3 regions of the Streptomyces sp. NPDC088915 genome follow, and region 2 is predicted to be linked to each of the others. Evidence: riboswitches for the same ligand, from Rfam matches in the RefSeq annotation. Region 2 holds a riboswitch; each other region holds the start of a gene.
What was found. A riboswitch is a leader RNA that binds a small molecule or an ion and turns the genes downstream of it on or off. The one in region 2 is predicted to bind thiamine pyrophosphate.
Positions count from the first base shown of each region.

Region 1 (3,267 bases), on a different contig from region 2:
GTGACGTTCGCGATGGCGGCGGGCGCGCTGTGCATGCAGTTCATGATCGACGACGGGGTCTGGTGGCAGGGCCTGATCCTCGGCCTCGCGGTGGCGGCGAGCGCGACGCTCGGCGACCTCGGCGAGTCGATGATCAAGCGCGACCTGGGCATCAAGGACATGGGCACGCTGCTGCCCGGCCACGGCGGCATCATGGACCGGTTGGACTCCCTGCTGCCGACGGCGCCGGTGGTGTGGCTGCTTCTGGCGTTGTTCGTCGGTACCGGCTGACCGGCCATGGCGCCAGGCGGCGGAGCCGCACGTCGACACAGCATGGACCGGCTGGACTCCCTGCTGCCGACGGCGCCGGTGGTGTGGTTGCTGCTCGCGTTGTTCGTCGGTACCGGCTGACCTGCGGTTCTTCGGACGAGGGGCCCGTTGTCCACAGGACGGCGGGTCCCTCTTCGTATCTCTGCGACACTGGTAGCACCATGCCCAAGCCCGGAGAACTCACTTTCGTCGCCCCCCGCGGAGCCAAGAAGCCGCCGCGGCACCTCGCCGACCTCACGCCCGCCGAGCGGAAGGAGGCCGTCGCCGCGATCGGCGAGAAGCCCTTCCGCGCCAAGCAGCTGTCCACGCACTACTTCGCGCGGTACGCGCACGACCCCGCCGAGTGGACCGACATCCCGGCCGCCTCGCGGGAGAAGCTGGCCGGGGAGCTGCTGCCCGACCTGATGTCCGTGGTGCGGCACATCTCGTGCGACGACGACACCACCCGCAAGACCCTGTGGCGGCTGCACGACGGCACGCTCGTGGAGTCGGTGCTCATGCGCTACCCGGACCGGGTGACCATGTGCATCTCCTCGCAGGCCGGCTGCGGGATGAACTGCCCGTTCTGCGCGACCGGACAGGCCGGCCTCGACCGGAACCTGTCGACCGCCGAGATCGTGCACCAGATCGTGGACGGCATGCGGGCCCTGCGCGACGGCGAGGTCCCCGGCGGCCCGGCGCGCCTGTCGAACATCGTGTTCATGGGCATGGGCGAGCCGCTCGCCAACTACAAGCGGGTCGTCGGCGCCATCCGCCGCCTCACCGACCCCGAGCCGGACGGCCTGGGCCTGTCCCAGCGCGGGATCACCGTCTCCACCGTCGGACTCGTGCCCGCGATGCTGCGCTTCGCCGACGAGGGCTTCAAGTGCCGGCTCGCGGTCTCCCTGCACGCCCCGGACGACGAGCTGCGCGACACCCTCGTGCCCGTCAACACGCGCTGGAAGGTCCGGGAGGTCCTCGACGCGGCCTGGGAGTACGCGGAGAAGTCCGGGCGCCGGATCTCCATCGAGTACGCCCTCATCCGGGACATCAACGACCAGGCCTGGCGCGGCGACCTGCTCGGCAGGCTGCTCAAGGGCAAGCGGGTGCACGTCAACCTGATCCCGCTGAACCCGACGCCCGGGTCGAAGTGGACCGCCTCCCGCCCGGAGGACGAGAAGGCGTTCGTCGAGGCCATCGCCCGCCACGGCGTGCCGGTGACCGTGCGCGACACCCGGGGCCAGGAGATCGACGGCGCCTGTGGACAGCTCGCGGCCGCCGAACGCTGACCTTGTACTCTGAGCTCGAACACATCTTCATAGCCATTCCGACAGGGGAGCGCCACAGCGCTGAGAGTGCGGTGACCTTCAGACCGCAGACCCTCTGAACCTCGCCCAGGTCATTCTGGGTAGGGAGTTCGGTCGTAACTCGAGCTGTTGCGCCCTGCCCGCGTCCGGTCCGCCGGACGGGGCGGGGCCGCGTCTCTTCCTGGTCCCACCCAGGAGGAAATTCAGTGAGCATCAAGAAGCAGGCCGCCGTCGCGGTCCTCGCGGCGCTCGGCGTCACCGCCCTCGCCGCCTGCGGCACCGACGACGCCGGCAAGGCCGCCGGCAAGACCGGCGCGCCCGCGCCGAAGACCGTGACCCTGGTCAGCCACGACTCGTTCAACGCCTCCAAGGAGGTCCTGGCCGAGTTCACGAAGCAGACCGGGTTCACCGTCAAGGTCCTCAAGGCCGGGGACGCCGGCGAGGCCGTCAACAAGGAGATCCTGACCAAGGGCTCCCCGCAGGGCGACGTCTTCTTCGGCGTCGACAACACCCTGCTCTCCCGCGCCCTCGACAACGGGATCTTCGTGCCGTACGAGGCGAAGGGCCTGGACCGGGTCCCGGCGGAGTACCGCCTCGACAAGGAGAACCGGGTCACCCCGATCGACTCCGGCGACATCTGCGTCAACTACGACAAGAAGTACTTCGCCGACAAGAAGCTGGCGCCGCCGGTGACCTTCGACGACCTGGCGAAGCCGGCGTACAGGGACCTGCTCGTCGTCGAGAACCCGGAGCGCTCCTCCCCGGGCCTCGGCTTCCTCCTCGGCACGGCCGCGAAGTACGGCGACGACGGCTGGCAGGACTACTGGAAGAAGCTCAAGGCCAACGGCGTGAAGACCGTCGACAGCTGGGAGCTCGCCTACAACCAGGAGTTCTCCGGCTCGGCCGGCGGCAAGCAGGCCAAGGGCGACCGGCCGCTGGTCGTGTCATACGCCTCCAGCCCGCCGGTCGAGGTGCTGTACGGCGAGCCGCAGCCGAAGGTGGCGCCCACCGGCGTCTCCACCGGCACCTGCTTCCGGCAGACCGAGTTCGCGGGCCTGCTGAACGGGGCGAAGAACCCCGAGGGCGGCAAGGCGCTGATCGACTTCCTGATCTCGAAGAAGTTCCAGGAGGACATGCCGCTCCAGATGTTCGTCAACCCGGTGGCGAAGGACGCGGCCCTGCCCGAGCTGTTCACCAAGCACGGCGTGGTCGTCGAAAAGCCGGAGACGATGGAGCCCGGGAAGATCGCCGAGAAGCGCGACGCGTGGATCCAGCAGTGGTCCTCGATCGCCCGGTAGACAAGCGCCCGGTGGGCGAGGACCCGGTGGGTGAGCGTCCGGCAGGTGAGCGCCCGGTGGGCGGGGGCCCGGCGGGCAGGCGCTCGGGGCACACGAAGGGCGTGCGCGGGAACGCGGCGCGGCTCGGGCTCATGGCCCTGCCCGTCGCGTTCTTCGCGGTGTTCTTCGCGTGGCCCGTCGTGTCCATCGCGGACCGGGGGCTGCGGCCCGGTGGCGACTGGCGGTTCGGCCGGATCGGCGAGACGCTGAGCCGGCCGGACATTCTCGACGTGCTCGGCTTCACCGCCTGGCAGGCCCTCGCCTCCACCGGCCTCACCCTGCTCGTCGCGCTGCCCGGCGCGTACGTCTTCGCCCGCTTCGACTTCCCCGGCAAG
Region 1 covers NZ_JBIVIR010000003.1:342,345-345,611, forward strand. Annotated here, with positions in the region: gene ACIP5O_RS08195 (phosphatidate cytidylyltransferase) at 1-270, shown strand, start outside; gene rlmN (23S rRNA (adenine(2503)-C(2))-methyltransferase RlmN) at 471-1,577, shown strand; TPP riboswitch at 1,611-1,721, shown strand; gene ACIP5O_RS08205 (thiamine ABC transporter substrate binding subunit) at 1,802-2,893, shown strand; gene ACIP5O_RS08210 (ABC transporter permease) at 3,025-3,267, shown strand, end outside.
Region 1: it holds a riboswitch for thiamine pyrophosphate, as region 2 does, so the genes downstream of both, ACIP5O_RS08205 (thiamine ABC transporter substrate binding subunit) here and thiC (phosphomethylpyrimidine synthase ThiC) in region 2, are expected to answer to the same signal.

Region 2 (3,267 bases):
CCGGTCTTCACGTCGTCGCGGTTGGGCAGGCCCAAGTGCTCCTTGGGCGTCACGTAGCAGAGCATCGCCGTGCCCCACCAGGCGATCATCGCCGCGCCGATGCCGGAGGTGATGTGGTCGTAGGCGGGCGCCACGTCCGTGGTCAGCGGGCCGAGCGTGTAGAACGGCGCCTCCTCGCAGATCTCCTGCTGGAGGTCGATGTTCTCCTTGATCTTGTGCATCGGGACGTGCCCGGGACCCTCGATCATCGTCTGGACGTGGTGGCGCTTGGCGATCGTGTTCAGCTCGCCGAGCGTCTTCAACTCCGCGAACTGGGCGGCGTCGTTGGCGTCGGCGATCGAGCCGGGACGCAGGCCGTCGCCGAGCGAGTACGTGACGTCGTACGCCGCCAGGATCTCGCAGAGCTCCTCGAAGTGCGTGTAGAGGAAGTTCTCCTTGTGGTGCGCGAGGCACCAGGCGGCCATGATCGAGCCGCCGCGCGAGACGATGCCGGTCTTGCGGCGCGCGGTGAGCGGCACGTACGGCAGGAGGACGCCGGCGTGCACGGTCATGTAGTCGACGCCCTGCTCGGCCTGCTCGATCACCGTGTCCTTGTAGATCTCCCAGCTCAGCTCCTCGGCCCTGCCGTCGACCTTCTCCAGGGCCTGGTAGAGCGGCACGGTGCCGATCGGCACGGGGGAGTTGCGCAGCACCCACTCGCGGGTGGTGTGGATGTTGCGGCCGGTGGACAGGTCCATGACCGTGTCGGCGCCCCACTTGGTCGCCCAGGTCATCTTCTCCACCTCCTCCTCGATGGAGGAGGTGACGGCGGAGTTGCCGATGTTGGCGTTGACCTTCACCAGGAACCGCTTGCCGATGATCATCGGCTCGATCTCCGGGTGGTTGACGTTCGCCGGGAGCACGGCCCGGCCCGCCGCGATCTCCTCCCGCACGACCTCGGGGGAGACGTTCTCGCGGATCGCGACGTACTCCATCTCCGGCGTGATCTCGCCACGGCGGGCGTACGCGAGCTGCGTCACCGCCTGGCCGGAGCGGCCCCGGCGCGGCAGGCGGGGGCGGCCGGGGAAGACCGCGTCGAGGTTCTTGAGCCCGCCGCCGCGCGGCGAGGTGTGCTTGATGCCGTCGTCCTCGGGGCGGACCGGGCGGCCCGCGTACTCCTCGGTGTCACCGCGCGCGATGATCCAGTTCTCGCGCAGCGGCGGCAGGCCCCGCCGCACGTCGGTGTCGACGGTGGGGTCGGTGTACGGACCGGACGTGTCGTACAGCGTGACGTCCCTGCCGTTGGTGAGGTGCACCTGACGGACCGGCACCCGCAGGTCGGGGCGCGAGCCCTGGACGTATCCCTTGTGCCAGCCCGGCGTGCGCCCGTCGGACTGGTCGTTCTGGTCGGAGGCAGGCGTGCGTGCGTCCTGAATGGTCATGAGACCGATCTCCCTACGCCGGCATTACCCGGTAACAGGTTCGGCGGTCGGCGCAGCCTCCTCCCGTACGTACATCGGTACGCGCGTACGGTGATCAGCGCCCTCTCAGCCCGGTGCTCCGAGCTCCCGCGTGTGCAAAGGTGTCACCACGCTAGCGTCATCCCGGGCGTGCTGAACAGTGGGCCCCCCGCCGTTCTTGCGATGATCGGTCGGTGACTTCCCCCCAGCAGACCCCCGAGCCGCACGACCACTCCCACGGCACGGGCCCGTCGTCCCACGGCCGCGGACCCGATTCCGGGCACGGTCATGGATCAGGGCACGGCCACGGGCACAGCCACAGTCACGGGCCCGCCGCGCCCGTGTCCCGGCATCTGCGCAAGGTCATCGCCGCCGTCCTGGTCCCCTTCGCCGCCGCCGTCCTGGTCGGGCTCGTGGCCCTGTGGCCCGGCGGCGCCCCGCCGCACGAGCGCACCGGCGTCGGTTTCGACCGGCAGACCGAGCAGGGCAAGGTCGTCTCCGTCGAGTACGTCGACTGCAAGGTCGTGAACGCCGGTCAGGTCCCGCCGACCGGGGACACCTCCACCCCGGAGGGGCGCGAGGCGGTCGAGGCCCAGCAGGGGGAGTGCAAGAAGGCGAAGGTCCAGGTCACCACCGGTCCGAACAAGGGGCGCGAGTTCACCGAGATCGTGCAGCCGGGGGCGCCGCGCCAACTGGAGGAGGGGCAGGGCGTGGTGGTGGCGTACGCCCCCGACGCCCCGTACGACCTCCAGTACTCGGTGACGGACGTGAACCGCAAGGTGCCGATGGCGGTGCTCGCCGGCATCTTCGCCCTCGCGGTCGTGGTGGTCGGGCGGATGCGGGGGCTCATGGCCCTGATCGCGCTCGCCGTGAGCTTCCTGGTGCTGACCTTCTTCATCCTGCCCGCGATCCTGCAGGGGTCGAACCCGCTGGTCGTGGCGGTGGTCGGGTCGAGCGCGATCATGCTGATCGCGCTCTACATGTGCCACGGCCTCTCGGCCCGCACCTCGGTCGCGGTGCTCGGCACGCTGATCTCACTGCTGCTCATCGGGCTGCTCGGCTCGCTGTTCATCGGCTGGGCCTCGCTCAGCGGCAACACGGACGACAACACCGGTCTGATCCACGGGCTCTATCCGGACATCGACATGTCCGGTCTGCTCCTGGCCGGTGTGATCATCGGCTCGCTCGGTGTGCTCGACGACGTGACGGTCACCCAGACCTCGGCCGTCTGGGAGCTGCACCAGGCCGATCCGGGCATGGGGCCGCGCGGCCTGTACCGGGCGGGGATCCGGATCGGCCGCGACCACATCGCCTCGGTCGTGAACACGCTGGTGCTCGCCTACGCGGGCGCCGCCCTGCCGCTGCTGCTGCTCTTCTCCATCGCGCAGAGCAGCATGGGGACGGTGGCCAACAGCGAGCTGGTGGCCGAGGAGATCGTCCGGACGCTGGTCGGGTCGATCGGTCTGGTGGCGTCCGTCCCGGTGACCACGGCGCTCGCGGCGCTCGTGGTCTCGGCCGACCGCGCCGGGGCCACCGGCCGCCCGGGAACCGGCGGCCGGAAGACCTCGTCGGGGCGGGGCGGACGGCGCCGCCGCGCCAAGTGACGCAAGGACGAGGAGTGGTACGTCCGGTCCGTCGGCGTGCCGGCTCGGGGGGTCGGCTACGCAGAAGGGTCCGGATCGGGACGACTCGACGTCGGTGCGGCGATTTCAGGCCGGGCCGGCGTTCTCCTCGGCCAGGATCCGGCCCAGCGCCGCCTCCAGGTTGTCCTCGAAGTCGCCGAGCGCCCGTTCCTGACCGAGCGGAACCAGCTTGTCCGTGCGGTCGA
Region 2 covers NZ_JBIVIR010000001.1:218,912-222,178, forward strand. Annotated here, with positions in the region: gene thiC (phosphomethylpyrimidine synthase ThiC) at 1-1,421, opposite strand, end outside; TPP riboswitch at 1,415-1,561, opposite strand; gene ACIP5O_RS01045 (YibE/F family protein) at 1,634-3,043, shown strand; gene ACIP5O_RS01050 (SsgA family sporulation/cell division regulator) at 3,149-3,267, opposite strand, start outside.

Region 3 (3,267 bases), on a different contig from region 2:
AGCCAGGCGGGGACGAGAGCATCGATCTTTGCGTCAATCTCGGTCACGTGACAAGCCTGCCATCCCGGACCGACAGTCGGTAGTCGGGCCCGGGAGGTATCACGCCGATCGGACGAAACGCCCCTACCGGACCGCCGCCTTCAGGGGTACGGACGGGTCCGCCGCGCGGGCCGGGTCGACCGGGGTCGCGGCCTCGATCAGCTTCCGGCCCTGGGCCAGGTCGCGGGGGCGGCCGACGGCGAGGAGGGCCACCGGCGCGCCGGCGCGCAGCCAGAGCACCGACCAGGCCTCGTCCGCCGGGTCGCCGCGCCACAGCAACCGGTCCGCGCCCGCGTGGTGCCCCGCGTACTGGACGAAACGCCCGAACTGCTCGGACCAGAAGTACGGCACGGGGTCGTACGGGCCGGTGTCGGCGCCCGTGATCGCGGCGGCGACCGCGCGCGGGCCCTGGAGGGCGTTGTCCCAGTGGTGGACGAGGAGGCGCTCGCCGTAGCGGGCGGAGGGGAAGGAGGCGCAGTCCCCGACCGCGTACACGTCGGGCAGGGAGGTGCGCAGCCGGTCGTCGGCGGTGACGGCGCCGCTCGGGTCGAGGGCGATGCCGGAGCCGGCGAGCCAGCCGGTGGCGGGGCGGGCGCCGATGCCGACGACGACGGCCTCGGCGGGCAGTTCGCGGCCGTCGGCGAGGCGGACCCGGCCGGGTTCGACGGTGTCCACGCGCGCGTGGGTGAGGAGTTCGGCGCCGTTCGCCCCGTACCAGTCGGCCATGGGGGCGGCGACCTCGGCGGGCAGGGTGCCGGCGAGCGGGAGGTCCGCGGCCTCGACGACGGTGACGGCGCAGCCGGCCGCGAGCGCGGCGGTGGTGAACTCGGCGCCGATCCAGCCGGCGCCGACGACCACGACGGTGTGGCGGCGCTCCAGGACGGGCCCGAGGCGCACGGCGTCGTCGAGGGTGCGCAGCAGGTGGACGCCGGGGACGCCCTCGGAGCCGGGCAGGGTGACCGGGTGGGCGCCGGTGGCGATCACCAGGGTGTCGTACGCGACGGGTCCGGCCTCGGTGTCGACCTCGTGGTCGGCGGCGCGCAGCCCGGTGACGTCCACGCCGAGCCGGAGTTCGACGCCGAGGTCCTCGAAGTCGACCTCGAAGGCGGAGTCCTCGGCCTTCCCGAGGAGGACCGCCTTGGAGAGCGGGGGCCGGTCGTAGGGCTGGTGGGGCTCGGCCCCGACGAGGGTCACGGGGCCGGTGAAGCCCTGCTCGCGCAGGGCGACGGCGGTCTGGACGCCCGCCATTCCGGCGCCGACGACCACGACGCGCCGCTGGGTCTGCTTCTGCTCGCTCACACGGCCACCTTACGTACCTGACGGCCCGTCAGGGAGGGTGGGGTCCACGGCCCCCTCGTGGCGGGCGCGCGGCGGAAGCTAGTCTGGCGGGCGTAAAGCACTCGCGGGAGCCCGGACGCACCGGGCTGAGAGGGGGGCTGGCCGGCCTCCGACCGTACGAACCTGATCCGGGTCATGCCGGCGAAGGGAGGGGCTGGACGCCCATGCGTTCTTCCGATGTCCGAGAGGCCTCCGACGTGCGGGGGGTCGACGTCCTCGTGGTCGGGGGCGGCATCATCGGCCTGGTCACGGCCTGGCGGGCCGCGCTGCGCGGGCTGCGCACCGCCGTCGTCGACCCCGAGCCGGGCGGCGGGGCCGCGCGGGTCGCGGCCGGGATGCTCGCCGCCGTCACCGAGCTGCACTACGGCGAGGAGACCCTGCTCGGGCTCAACCTCGCCTCCGCCGCCCGCTATCCGGCCTTCGTCGCCGAGCTGGAGGAGGCGACCGGGCTCGACGTCGGCCACCGCGCCTGCGGCACCCTCGCCGTCGCCCTCGACGCCGACGACCGGGCGCACCTGCGCGAGCTGCACGCCCTGCAGGTGCGCTGCGGGCTCGCCTCGGAGTGGCTGAGCGGCCGCGAGTGCCGCCGCCTCGAACCGATGCTGGCGCCGGGGGTGCGCGGCGGCCTCCGGGTCGACGGCGACCACCAGGTGGACCCGCGCCGGCTCGCCGCCGCGCTCGTCGTCGCCTGCGAGCGGGCCGGGGTGGTCTTCCACCGGACGCTCGCGGAGCGGCTCGCGGTGCGGGGCGACCGGGCGCGCGGCGCGGTCCTCGCCGGGGGCGGGGAGCTGGCGGCGGGGCAGACCGTGCTCGCGGCGGGCAGCCTGAGCGGGCGGCTCGCGGGGGTGCCGGACGAGGTGCTCCCGCCGGTGCGCCCGGTGAAGGGCCAGGTCCTGCGCCTGCGGGTGCCGCCCGCGTACGCCCCCTTCCTCTCCCGGACCGTCCGGGCCGTCGTGCGCGGCAGCCACGTCTACCTGGTGCCGCGCGAGAACGGCGAGCTGGTCGTCGGCGCCACCAGCGAGGAGCTCGGCTGGGACACCACGGTGACGGCGGGCGGGGTGTACGAGCTGCTGCGCGACGCCCACGAGCTGGTGCCCGGGATCACCGAGCTGCCGCTCACCGAGACCCTGGCCGGGCTGCGCCCCGGCTCGCCGGACAACGCCCCGCTGCTCGGCCCCACCGCGCTGCCCGGTCTGCTGCTGGCCACCGGCCACCACCGCAACGGGGTGCTCCTCACCCCCGTCACCGGCGACGTCATGGCGGAGGTGCTCACCACGGGCGCCCTGCCCGACGAGGCGCGCCCCTTCACCCCCCGCCGTTTCTCCCCCGCCCCTCCCGTACGTCAGGAGCAGCCCGCATGAGCGCGAACCCGCCCGCCAACGACGTGACCGCGACCGTGACCGTGACCGTGAACGGGGAGGCGCGCGCGCTCTCCGGCCCCGTCTCCCTCGACGCCCTCGTCGCGACCCTGACCGCGGCCCCCTCCGGGGTGGCCGCCGCCGTCAACGAGACGGTGGTCCCGCGCGGCGAGTGGGCGTCGACGCTCCTCGGCGACGGGGACCGGGTGGAGGTCCTCACCGCGGTGCAGGGGGGCTGAGCGCGATGTCCGACGACGTGTTCGTCCTCGGCGGCACGGAGTTCTCCTCCCGCCTGATCATGGGCACGGGCGGGGCGCCCAGCCTCGACGTCCTGGAGCGCTCCCTGGTCGCCAGCGGCACGGAGCTGACCACGGTCGCCATGCGGCGCCTGGACCCGACCGTGCGGGGCTCGGTCCTCTCCGTCCTGGACCGGCTCGGCATCCGGGTCCTGCCCAACACGGCGGGCTGCTTCACGGCCGGCGAGGCGGTCCTGACCGCCCGGCTCGCCCGGGAGGCGCTCGGCACCGACTGG
Region 3 covers NZ_JBIVIR010000014.1:283,036-286,302, reverse strand. Annotated here, with positions in the region: gene ACIP5O_RS25445 (Rv2175c family DNA-binding protein) at 1-47, opposite strand, end outside; gene ACIP5O_RS25440 (NAD(P)/FAD-dependent oxidoreductase) at 124-1,287, opposite strand; TPP riboswitch at 1,432-1,544, shown strand; gene thiO (glycine oxidase ThiO) at 1,542-2,738, shown strand; gene thiS (sulfur carrier protein ThiS) at 2,735-2,974, shown strand; gene ACIP5O_RS25425 (thiazole synthase) at 2,980-3,267, shown strand, end outside.
Region 3: it holds a riboswitch for thiamine pyrophosphate, as region 2 does, so the genes downstream of both, thiO (glycine oxidase ThiO) here and thiC (phosphomethylpyrimidine synthase ThiC) in region 2, are expected to answer to the same signal.